Regions from separate parts of the Paraburkholderia sp. BR10954 genome, predicted to be linked through region 2. Evidence: riboswitches for the same ligand, from Rfam matches in the RefSeq annotation. Region 2 holds a riboswitch; the other holds the start of a gene.
What was found. Region 2 has a riboswitch for cobalamin ahead of AB4Y34_RS32065 (TonB-dependent receptor). Riboswitches for the same ligand answer to the same signal wherever they lie in the genome.
Positions count from the first base shown of each region.

Region 1: it holds a riboswitch for cobalamin, as region 2 does, so the genes downstream of both, AB4Y34_RS05060 (CbtB-domain containing protein) here and AB4Y34_RS32065 (TonB-dependent receptor) in region 2, are expected to answer to the same signal.

Region 1 is NZ_JBFRCK010000003.1:6-5,756, forward strand. Features, by position in the region: partial or broken rRNA gene AB4Y34_RS05050 (16S ribosomal RNA) at 1-305, opposite strand, end outside; gene AB4Y34_RS05055 (CbtA family protein) at 891-1,631, opposite strand; gene AB4Y34_RS05060 (CbtB-domain containing protein) at 1,643-1,864, opposite strand; cobalamin riboswitch at 1,905-2,060, opposite strand; gene AB4Y34_RS05065 (histidine phosphatase family protein) at 2,138-2,758, shown strand; gene AB4Y34_RS05070 (hypothetical protein) at 2,772-3,212, opposite strand; gene AB4Y34_RS05075 (ATPase domain-containing protein) at 3,409-4,923, shown strand; gene AB4Y34_RS05080 (ATP-binding protein) at 4,927-5,751, shown strand, end outside.
Region 2 is NZ_JBFRCK010000032.1:5,218-10,968, forward strand. Features, by position in the region: gene AB4Y34_RS32065 (TonB-dependent receptor) at 1-1,584, opposite strand, end outside; cobalamin riboswitch at 1,676-1,940, opposite strand; gene AB4Y34_RS32070 (ATPase) at 2,161-2,520, shown strand; gene AB4Y34_RS32075 (cell division protein ZapA) at 2,517-2,831, shown strand; RNA gene ssrS (6S RNA) at 2,909-3,090, shown strand; gene AB4Y34_RS32085 (EVE domain-containing protein) at 3,229-3,687, shown strand; gene AB4Y34_RS32090 (SIMPL domain-containing protein) at 3,944-4,666, shown strand; gene lgt (prolipoprotein diacylglyceryl transferase) at 4,769-5,674, opposite strand; gene AB4Y34_RS32100 (LysR family transcriptional regulator) at 5,733-5,751, opposite strand, start outside.

The DNA of each region.
Region 1 (5,751 bases), on a different contig from region 2:
TGGTCGTCCTCTCAGACCAGCTACAGATCGTCGGCTTGGTAGGCCTTTACCCCACCAACTACCTAATCTGCCATCGGCCGCCCCTTGAGCGCGAGGTCCCGAAAGATCCCCCGCTTTCCTCCGCAGAGCGTATGCGGTATTAATCCGGCTTTCGCCGGGCTATCCCCCACTCCAGGACACGTTCCGATGTATTACTCACCCGTTCGCCACTCGCCACCAGACCGAAGTCCGTGCTGCCGTTCGACTTGCATGTGTAAGGCATGCCGCCAGCGTTCAATCTGAGCCAGGATCAAACTCTTCAGTTCAAACCTGTTACTGTTTTCGGGCTCTTTCGAACCCGGTCGCTCACTCAACGTACTGACGATGATCAATCCGTCTTTCGACAGATAAACCTTCCTCTAATACTGTGTGAGGCTTCTGATACTTGTGCCTTGCAGCAGATCCATACGGATCCACCGCCGCATTCCGCATCAAGCGCCCACACTTATCGGCTGTTAGTTTTTAAAGATCGATCCGCCCAACCCGCAGCACCTGAACCACCACCCGGCACCGCTTCGTTTGCGTCGCTGCGTCTGCAGCAGAGAAGCGAGATTATGGAGAGCGGTCCGCGCCGCGTCAATACCCTTCTCACAAATTATTTTAAAAAGTTGAAGAGCTTAAAAATTGAGCAGCGCCGCGTACAACTTGAATTAGTTAGGCGTCCAATTGGATTCCCCTAGGCGCCGCGTCGAGTGGAGTTGCGAAAAGCCGTTAAGCAGCTTTTCCACAGAAAATGTTCGCAAGGCTGTGGATAACCGCTCCACAACCGCGCCAAGTACTTGATCCAAAACCATTCTCGCGCGTTGCGCGCGAAGCGTCGCCGCTTGCGCGGCCACGCGTCACCGTCCTATTCAGGCGGACTTCATCGTCACCCGCGCATTCGTACGCATAAAAGCACTGCGCTCGACCATCGCGCCGAACAACAGCCCGATCGTCGTCCACATGACCACCTGCATGCCGATCGCCGCGACGCGGAACTTCCACAGCAGCACGGCCGGGAACGTGGCCGGCACTTCATTGATGACCGGCATCGACAGTTGTACGGCCGCGATGATCACGACGAATACGAGCCCCGCGACGATCGAGCCGTTCCATGCACCCAGCTTCGCCGCCGCGCGGCGCCGCACCTTCAGTGAAAACACCATCGTCGCGAGCGAAATCGCGATCATCAGAAAGAACAGGCCCGTGCGCGCGCCGATCGTGTCCGGATCACCGACCGACGGCGGATTGGCCGGATACTTGATATTCGGCACGACCACGATGGCGATGAACGCGCCAAGCGCGAGCCACGCGGACAGCGCGCGCACGCTCAACGAACCCGCGCGTCCATACGCATAAGCAAACACCAGCGAGAACAGACCGCCGAATGCCGCGCCATACGTGACCACGCCAGTCAGCAGGCCGAGGCCAGCCTGCGTCTCACGGCTCACGATTTCGGGCTCGGGCGCCTCGCCGCGCGCGGCGGCCGCTTTCTCTTCGAATGAAATCGCCTGATCGACCTGTGGTTCACCGACGATTCGCGCGAACGCGAACGTGAGCAAGCCCGCGACGATGCCCGCGAGCATCCCGCGCACCAACAATTTACCTACCATGTTGAACTCCGTTAGTGGCAGGGAAAGCCAAGCAGATGGCGGCCGTCGTGCACGAACTCATGCACGTACATGCCAGGCACGAGCGACGTCGCACCCTGTTCCGCACCAACGAAGTAAAGCGCGAACAACAGCAGCAAGCCGCCGAACACGACCCACGGCAGCAGTTCACGCAAGGGAATGGGAGTGGGCTGGACCGCCGGTTGCGCGGCGCGATCGAAAACAGCTTTGGTCATGATGGACATCTCCTGGGGTAACGCGCCCCGATAGTCGATTGCAGAGGAATGGTGCGAAGCTCAGGTCTGGCTTTCGGCTCTTGTGGATTGCAAGGCCGATTACAGTGGCGCGACCGCGCCGGGCTCTCACCGGCTTCCGTGCTTCGCAGTGTCGGTATTCTACGCGCTAAACTGCGGCTTCCGCGACGGCGAGGGCTACGCCGCAACGCGCAACGCACGCCGCGAGCCCGTCAAGCCACGCAGGCAAGTGCGAATGAGGCGCTAACGCAAAGAATGGATACGCGACTATTACTGGTGAGCCATGCGGCAACGGCCGCGCAGCGCGCGGGCCGCTTCCCCGCCGACGATCCGCTCGACGCGCGCGGCCGCGCCGAAGCCGAAGCGGCGCGCGCCCGTCTCGCGCTTCCGGCCGACGCCACCGTATTCACCAGCCCCGCCGCCAGCGCCCGCGAAACGGTCGCCGCGCTCGGTCTGAGCGCCACGCCTGCCGACGCATTGGCGGATATCGACTATGGCAAATGGCGCGGCCAGCGCCTCGCGGACATTGCCGACGAAGCCCCCCGCGAACTCGCCGCCTGGACGCGCGAGCCCGACGCAGCACCGCCCGGGGGTGAATCGTTCGATCGAGTCGTGCGGCGGGTCGGAGAGTGGCTCGACGCGCAACAGGCAGACGTACGCTCATGCAACGCGGTCAACGAAGCAGGCTTCGCGGCCTCTGCACACGGTCGAACCATCGTCGCGATCACCCACGCAACGCTTCTGCGAGCGGCAATCGTGCATGCCCTCGGCGCATCGCCAACCGTGTTCTGTCGCATCGAGATCACGCCGCTGTCGGTCGTCGATTTGCGCCACTCGCGACGCGGCTGGTCATGGTGGCCGGCCGCCACCGCCTGAACGGAACCGCCGCTTACCTGCCCGATACCACGAGCCGCAAGCGGTTCGCCCCCTCGGGAGTCAGCGTGATTTCGGTGCGTCGATCCTTCGCGCCGAGATAAAAGTGCTGACGTCCCGGCGAATTCTGATCGTGCGTTGCATCGGGCAGGCACGACGCGATGTCGGCCGCGACCGCTTCCAATGCATCCCCGTTCGAGCCCGCCGCCTGATGCGGTGTCCAAGTGCACCGGAAACTACGATGCGCGGCTGAACATTGCGCGTCGTCGCCATAGGGTTGCGCGACGCCTTTGCCGTCGTCGGGCGTCAGCGAGGTGAAGCCGTCCGGCGCCGCGGCGACGATCCGTTTGAGCGCGCCGCAAGGTCTGGGGCTGTCGTCGGCGGATGCGCCGACCGGCAGCAGCGCAACGAGCGATGCCGCGGTAAGCGTGATAGCGGAGAGTCGATAGGTTTTCATGTTGCGCGTGAAGCTTCCAGAGGGCTGCTGAAAAAAGCTCGCAGCGAGCCACCCTCAACAGCACGCTTCATGCCCATGCGCGCGAACCCCCACCACGCAGGCGGCGCAGGACGGCACACAAATTGCGTGGCGCCATACCGGCCGCAACATCACGCCGCTTCCGATCAAAGCCACTGCCGACGTCATTGCAACCATCATGTCGACTACCACCGCCGCCCCCACCCCCGCCCGCTTATTGTCGGGCATCGCAGGAATCGACGACATCCTCGGCGGTGGTCTTACGCCGAACCGCATGTACCTCGTAGAGGGTGCGCCAGGCACGGGCAAAACGACCCTGGCATTGCAATTCTTACTCAAGGGCCTCGACGAAGGGCAGACCGGTCTTTACGTCACGCTGTCCGAAACCCGTGCCGAACTGCTCGCGATCGGCGCGAGCCACGGCTGGGATCTGAGCCGCTTCAAGATACTCGAACAGCTGCCCGAAGAAGGGCTCGAACCGCAATACGAACAGAGCGTGCTGCACCCGGCCGAAGTCGAACTCGGCGAAAGCGTGCGCAACGTGATCGAACACGTCGACGAACTGAAACCCGCGCGCGTCGTGCTCGACAGCTTGTCAGAACTGCGTCTGCTGGCGGAGAACCCGTTGCGCTACCGTCGGCAGATTCTCGCGCTCAAGCACCATTTCTCGACGCGCGCATGCACGGTGCTGCTGCTCGACGACACGTCGGCCAGCGCCTCCGGCATTCAGCTTCACAGCATCGTGCACGGCGTGATCAGCCTCGACAACATTGCCCACGATTACGGCGGCAACCGCCGGCGTCTGCGCATCGCGAAGATGCGCGGCATCAAGTTCCGCGAGGGCTATCACGACTTCACGCTGAACACCGGCGGTCTGCGCGTCTATCCGCGCCTCGTCGCCGCCGAGCATCACCGCGAATTCGGCACGAGCCCGATGAGCACCGGCACGTCCGGCCTCGACGCGCTGCTCGGCGGCGGCCTCGTTCCCGGCACCAATTCGCTGATCATCGGCCCGTCGGGGGTCGGCAAAACCACCACCGTCGTGTCGTGCCTGCTTGCCGCGCTCGAACGCGGCGACCGCTGCGCGTACTACGTGTTCGACGAAACTCTCAGCACCCTGGTCACGCGCTGCGCGTCGCTCGGCATGGATCTCGCACCGCATGTCGACAGCGGCCTGCTGACGCTGCGCCAGATCGATCCCGCGGAAATTTCGCCGGGCGAGCTGTCGAGCGACGTGCGCAACGCGGTCGAAAACGAAGGTGTGCGCTATGTCGCGGTCGACAGCCTGAACGCCTATCTGCAGGCGATACCCGGCGAGCGCTTCCTGCTGCTGCACATGCACGAGCTGCTCGGCTATCTGAATCAGCAGGGCGTGGTCACGATGCTCGTGCTCGGGCAGCACGGCATCATCGGCGAGGTGCAGACCGAGGTCGACATCAGCTATCTGAGCGACGTGGTCGTGCTGTTCCGCTACTTCGAGCATCACGGCGAAGTGCTGACCGCGGTAACCGCCGTCAAGAGCCGCGCGAACGATCATGAACGCACGATCCGCCAGTTCCGCCTCGGCACCAAAGGCGTCGAGGTCGGCGAAGCGCTGCGTGACTTCGAGGGCGTGCTGTCGGGCCTGCCCTCGTATCGCGGCAGCACCGCGATGCTCGGTGCGGCGAATCTGATCGACACGTCGGGACAGTAAGCGATGGAGCAGCGCGTCCTCATCCTCGCACCGTTCGGCCGCGACGCCGAAGTGATCGCCGCTGTGCTGCACAACGACGCACGCGCCTGCGTGACCTGCGACGACGCCGACGCGCTCACCAGCGAGCTCGACGCCGGCGCGGGCACCGCGCTGCTCACCGAGGAAGCGCTCGCGAACGGCCACGGCTCGGGCCTCTTTGCGTGGCTCGAACGCCAGCCCGCATGGTCCGACTTCCCGTTCATCCTGCTCGCCGCGCGCAGCATCGGCCATCGCTCGACGCGCGGGCTCGAAGTGCTCGAACGGCTCGGCAACGTCGTCGTGCTCGAACGTCCGCTCAATTCGGAAACCTTGCGGCGCGCGGTCGCGTCATCGTTGCGCGCCCGCGGGCGGCAATATGAATCGCGACGGCTGCTTGCCGAGCGCATCGAGGCACAGGACGCGCTGGAGCAGCTGAACGATTCGCTGGAAAGCCGCATCGCCGCGCGCACGCACGAACTCGCGTCAGCCAACGACCGGCTGATGGCCGAGATCCACGAACGCGCGAAGGTGCAGGCCGTGCTCGTGCAATCGCAGAAGATGGAGGCGCTCGGCCAGCTGACTGGCGGCATCGCGCACGACTTCAACAATCTGCTGAACGTGATCATGGTGAACGCGGAACTGATCGCGCGCGTGAGCGGCGACGAACGCCTGCGCGGCATGGCCGCCACCGTCAAACGTGCGACCGAGCGCGGCGCGAAACTGACCGGCCAGCTGCTGACCTTCTCGCGCAACAGCAACCCGAATCTGAAAGCGATCGACGTGGTCGCGCTGCTGCAAGGCATGCGCGAC
Region 2 (5,751 bases):
GACATGACCGCTCCACGATCCTTCGAGTCCCTGCACCTTCGCATGGCCGACGTTCTCCGCGAGATAGATGCCGGGGATCGTCTGCACATAGTCGATCAGATTCGTATAGCGCGTCTGGAATGCGTTCAGACGCATCACGCCGAGCGCGTCGGTCGCGTACTGCAAACCGGCTTCGACCGAGTGACTGCGCTCGGGTTGGATCGACGGGTTGCCGCTGATCGGATAGTACAGATCGTCGAAGCTCGGCGCGCGGAATGCATCGGAATAGCTTGCGGTTACCTTCCAGTGCGACGTGATGTCGAAACCGTAGCCGAGATAGTAACTGTTCGCTCCGCCGAAATCGGAGTACTGGTCGCGGCGTACGTTCGCCTGAATCTGGTTGCGGCCGAAGCGTGCGCTGTAGCCGGCGAAGACCGAATCGACGTGACGGTCGGGCGCGGCGAACGTGTCGGAGTCGAGAGTCTGGTCGAGATGCTCGTAGCCGAATTGCAGCTTCTGGTTCGCTGCGAGCGCGAAATCGTTCTGCCACGTGTACTGGCGATTGTCGGTATCGAAGCGGCCGTTGTAGATGCCATTGGTGTTCGATACGCTGCGGTCGTCGCCCTCGGCGAGCGTGAAGTGGGTGGTCCACCAGTCGGTCAGCTTGCCGTTCGCAAACACCGATACCTGACGCACCTTGCTATAGAGGTTGTTCAGATCGGTTGGCACGCCGTACGCATTGTCGTAGCTGTTGTTGTTGTTCGACTGGAAGTAGCTGATGCCCGCATCCCACTTGTCGGTGAACTTGTGGCGCAGCGACGCGCTGATGCTCTCGTTCAGATTGCCGTTGGCGTTCGGATTCGCGCCCGGCGCCTCGAGCGGATCGAGCGACGAAAAGCCGTCGCTCTTCGTGCGCGCGAGCGAGATGTTGAAGGTCGTGCGGCCGTCCTCGTCGAGCGCGCCGTTCACGCCGGCCGTTTGCGTCTGCGTGTGATAGCTGCCGTAGCCGACCGAAAAATTGAAGCGCGGTGGATGATCGCCGCCGTCTTTCGTGAACACCTGCACGACGCCGCCGATCGCGCCCGAGCCGTACAACGCCGACACGTTGCCGTTCACGACTTCGACGTGATCGACCTGGTCGAGCGGAATCTGTGCGAGCTGAGCGGAGCCGAGACTCACCGAATCGACGCGCACGCCGTCGATCAGCAGCAGCGATTGCGTCGACGACGCGCCGCGCAGAAAGAGGCTCGTGGTCGAACCGGGGCCACCCGTGCGCGAGATTTGCGCGCCGGGCGCGAGTCGCAGCAGGCCGGGCAGATCGGTCGCGGTCGTGTCGGCTATGTCCTGCTGATCGAACTGCGTGGTCTGCGGGATCGCGTCGCGCAACGCTTGCGCTCCGCGTAGTGCGGTCACGACGATCGGCGACAGCACGTTGCCCGATGCATCGGCGGAAGCGGGATTGGCCGCATCGGCAAGGTTTGGGGCGTTCGCGGTGCTTGCATCCGCAGCGGACGATGAAGGCACAGGCTCGGCGCTTTGCGCATGCGCGACGAGCGGCAGGCTCGCGAACGCGAGCAGCGTCGCGCGGGCGATGGGGGACAACATGGGATGACATTCCTGTGGATGGCATGCGCGGCCTGCTTCCCCGCAGGCCGACGCGTCACGAGGCGTCCCCCCATGTTTAACGTTTTCGCGGGGGACGTCCCTCTTTTCTGGCCGGTATCCGGGCTACGACACATCGATCCCGCCTTCCCACGCGTGACGCGCAGTGGCACACTCGCAGATTGAACTTCCAACCGTGCGACAAGGACCGACCTGCATGAGCACATCACATGCGGTCGCTTACCGTTGCGGGGGCAGCGCAGGTTCGCGCATCCGGTTTGGCACCGCGCGCGCCCTGCTTCCCGTTTAACTGCGCGCGCCGAAAAGCGCGCGCGGGCACCAGAGTGCGGGAAGTGTAGGAGCGGCTTCGCGGGGCGTCAAGAAAGGCCAACCGGAGCGCGATCCGTTCTGTCGAATGCAGGTTATTGTCCGATGGATTGCCGGTCTTTGATCTTATGGTCGACGACACGAGTCGCAACGTACCTGCACGAAGCGATGCTGTTACGTCTCGAAACGAGACAATTGTCGGAACCTGTAATATTCCGCGCTAAAATGCGATGTCTTTAGAGGACGCAGCACATGCTCACCGAACTCGAATCACTCTCCCAGAACATCGGCAAGCTGATTGCGATCAGCCAGCGCCACAACGAAGCGCGGATCGCGCTCGAAGAGCAGCTCGCGCAAACGCGTGCCGAAGTACAAGCCACGCACACCGAACTCGCGCAATTGCGTGCCGAGCGAGACGCACTGCAAGCTGAACGCGACGCGCTGTCCGCCAAGATCGACGACGCTCAGGTGCGCCTGAATGCGATTCTCGAAAAATTGCCGCGCGCACGCGCAAGCAGCGAACCGGATAACCAGCTCGATCTGCTCGAATCCGCCCAGCCCGAACACGAGGAAGCGGAAGGCGACGTGAGCCGACACGGAGAAAGCGCATGACCACCAAGCAGATCGAAGTATCGATTCTCGAAGTACCCTACCGTCTCGCCTGTTCGCCTGAAACGGAAGGCGCGCTGCTCGAGGCGGTCGCGCGCGTCGATGCCGAGATGAAGAAAATCCGCAGCGGCAGCAACGTGCGCGGCACCGATCGCATCGCGGTGATGGCGGCGCTCTCGCTGGCATCGGAACTGCTTAAGCTGCAAAGCAGCGTGCGACACGGAGAAGCATTTCCTGCTGAAGAAATCCGGCGTACAATGCAGCAAATGAACGAACAACTAGGTACTGTGATCGAGCAGTACAGCATGCAGTAAGCAGTAGTTGACTCAATAGCGGGCCGGTTTCGAACCGGTCACCTGTTCAACTGTTTGTGTTGTAGCTTCATCGTTTAGCTTCCCTGCCTGGTTCGCCAAGGTCATATATTCCTTGAACCAATGCCATGTGCACGGTTGCGGAAATTTGTAGCACGGGTGTGCGCGTCACTCTGTCTGATGTACCCGAAGTGTTGCTAACTGCGACCAATTCTGAACCCTCGGTTCAGGATGCCGGCCTAGCGGCTAAGGCGGGGACCTTATCTGGAACGGCATCGGACTTCGGTTCGATGCCGTTTTTCTTTGGTCGTCGTTCTTTTGTTTGAGTGCCTGTTTCAGGGGCTTTCCGCACGCGCCTGTTGTTGGCGCCTCGTTCAATCTCACACGCTCACTCCGATTCATGCGCTACTGGCTGATGAAGTCCGAACCGGACGAAGCAAGCATCGACGACCTCGCCAACGCACCGCATCGCACCTTGCCGTGGACCGGCGTGCGCAATTATCAGGCGCGCAACTTCATGCGCGACGTGATGCAGGTCGGCGACGGCGTGCTCTTCTATCATTCGAGCTGTCCGGAGCCCGGCATCGCGGGCATCGCGGAAGTCTCGTCGACCGCATATCCGGACCCGACGCAGTTCGATAAAAAGAGTCCGTACTACGACGCGAAATCGTCGCCGGAAACGCCGCGCTGGATGCTCGTCGACGTCGTGTTCAAGAAGAAAATCGCGCTGATTCCGCTGGCCGCGCTGCGCGAGCATGCCGAATTGCAGGACATGCGCGTGCTCGCCAAAGGCAACCGTCTGTCGATCACACCGGTGACCGACGCCGAATGGCGCTTCATCACTAAACGGCTGGTTTAAGGGCAAATGCGCGACGCGGTACGTGCGGTGAGCGCGTCCAGGCCATGATTCCCAAAACGGCGGCGAAGCACTAATTGGGGAACCAAGCGTCGGTAAGACGCGCCTAATCGGTCGACGAAAGCGCAAGCTCGAATCAACCGCTCAACGGCATTCCGATTGATTCGCCAGCGCATCCGTCAAAGCACGCGCCACCATCGCGTCATCACGCGGCGCACGCGTCGAACGTGCACAACCTGTTGAAACAAGGATTCCAGCCATGACGACAAAAACCGCACGGGCCCTCGCACTCGCGCTCGCCTTTGGCGCGCCTGTGGCGCTCGCGCTGAACCCGGCGCCCGCTCGCGCGCAGACCATGATGCCGCAGCCCTCGGGCGTGCTGTCGCTGAATGCGCAGGCGAGCGCGGAAGTCCCGCAGGACGAAGTCGAAATCACGCTGTTTTACGAGCAGGAAGCGAGCGAGCCGTCGGCGTTGACGTCGACGCTGAACCAACGTGCCGACGCGGCATTGCAGAAAGCGCGCGGCGTCGCCGGCGTAACCGCGCGCTCGGGTGCGTTCTCGATCTTCCCGTCGACGGACCGCGACGGACGCATCTCGGCGTGGCGCGGCCGCACGGAAGTCGTGCTCGAATCGCGCGACTTCGCCGCGGCTTCGAAGCTCGCCGGACAGATGGCATCGATCATGCAGGTGGGTAACGTGCGTTTCTCGCTGTCGCCGGAAGCGCAGCGCGCCGCCGAACAGCGGCTCAGCGGCGAGGCGATCAAATCGTTTCGCGAGCAGGCCGCGGCATCATCGCAGGCGTTCGGCTTTAGCGGCTATTCGATCCGCGAGGTCAACGTGAATCACAGCGGCGTGATGCCGCGTCCGATGATGATGAGCGCACGCGCGATGGGCGCCGATGCGAAGAGCGCGCCGATGCCGCTCGAAGGCGGCACCTCGACGGTGACGGTCAACGTGTCGGGGTCGGTGCAGATGAAATGACGCGCAAGCGCGAACGCCGGCGCATCAAAGAGAAACGCCACGGCATCCATCGATGCCGTGGCGTTTTTTCATGCAGCGTTCGCTATGCTGGCCGGGCGCAGCTCAGTTCGCGCCAACCGCCTGCGCCGGCTCGCGCCGCCCCCGGCGATACGCCCACACCATCAGGCCGATGCCCGCGAGGATCATCGGCAGCGACAGCCATTGACCCATTGACAGCCCCATCGCGAGCAGGCCGAGGAAATCGTCCGGCTCGCGCGCGAATTCGACCGTGAAGCGCGCGAGGCCGTAGCCGATCAGGAACATCGCGGAAATCGCGCCGAGCGGCTTCGGCTTGCGCGAGAAGAAGATCAGCACGAAAAACAGCGCCACGCCTTCGAGCGCGATTTCGTACAGCTCCGACGGATGCCGCGGCAGCATGTGATATTGCGCAAACACTTCGTTCAGATGCCATTGCGCGGCCAATTGCGGATGCGCGGCGAGCCAGCTGGCGTCGTCGGGCGCGGCGCCGGGGAACAGCATCGCCCACGGCGCGGCCGGATCGGTCACGCGGCCCCACAGCTCGCCGTTGATGAAGTTGCCGAGCCGCCCCGCCGCGAGGCCTGTGGGCACCATCGGCGCGACGAAGTCGGTGACCTGCAGCCACGAGCGCTTGCGCTGATACGCGAACAGCATCATCGCAATGGTGACGCCGAGAAAGCCGCCGTGAAACGACATACCGCCTTCCCACACCTTGAAGATGTCGAGCGGATGCGCGAAATAGAAACTGGCCTTGTAGAACAGCACATAGCCGAGCCGGCCGCCGAGGATCGTGCCCAGCACGCCGAAGAACAGCATGTCGTCGATGTCCTTCGCGGTCCAGCCTTGCGCGGCGACGTACGGCAGCCGCAGCCGCAGCCGGGCGACCACGATCGCCGCGACGAACGCGACGAGGTACATCAAGCCATACCAGCGCACGGCGAGCGGCCCCAGATGGATGGCGACAGGGTCGAAATTCGGGTGAATGAGCATCGTGTAGTTATGGGCAGTTCAGGTTCGAAAGCAGTTTTACAGGGATCAGAAGCGGGATCTAGACGCGCGACGCCACG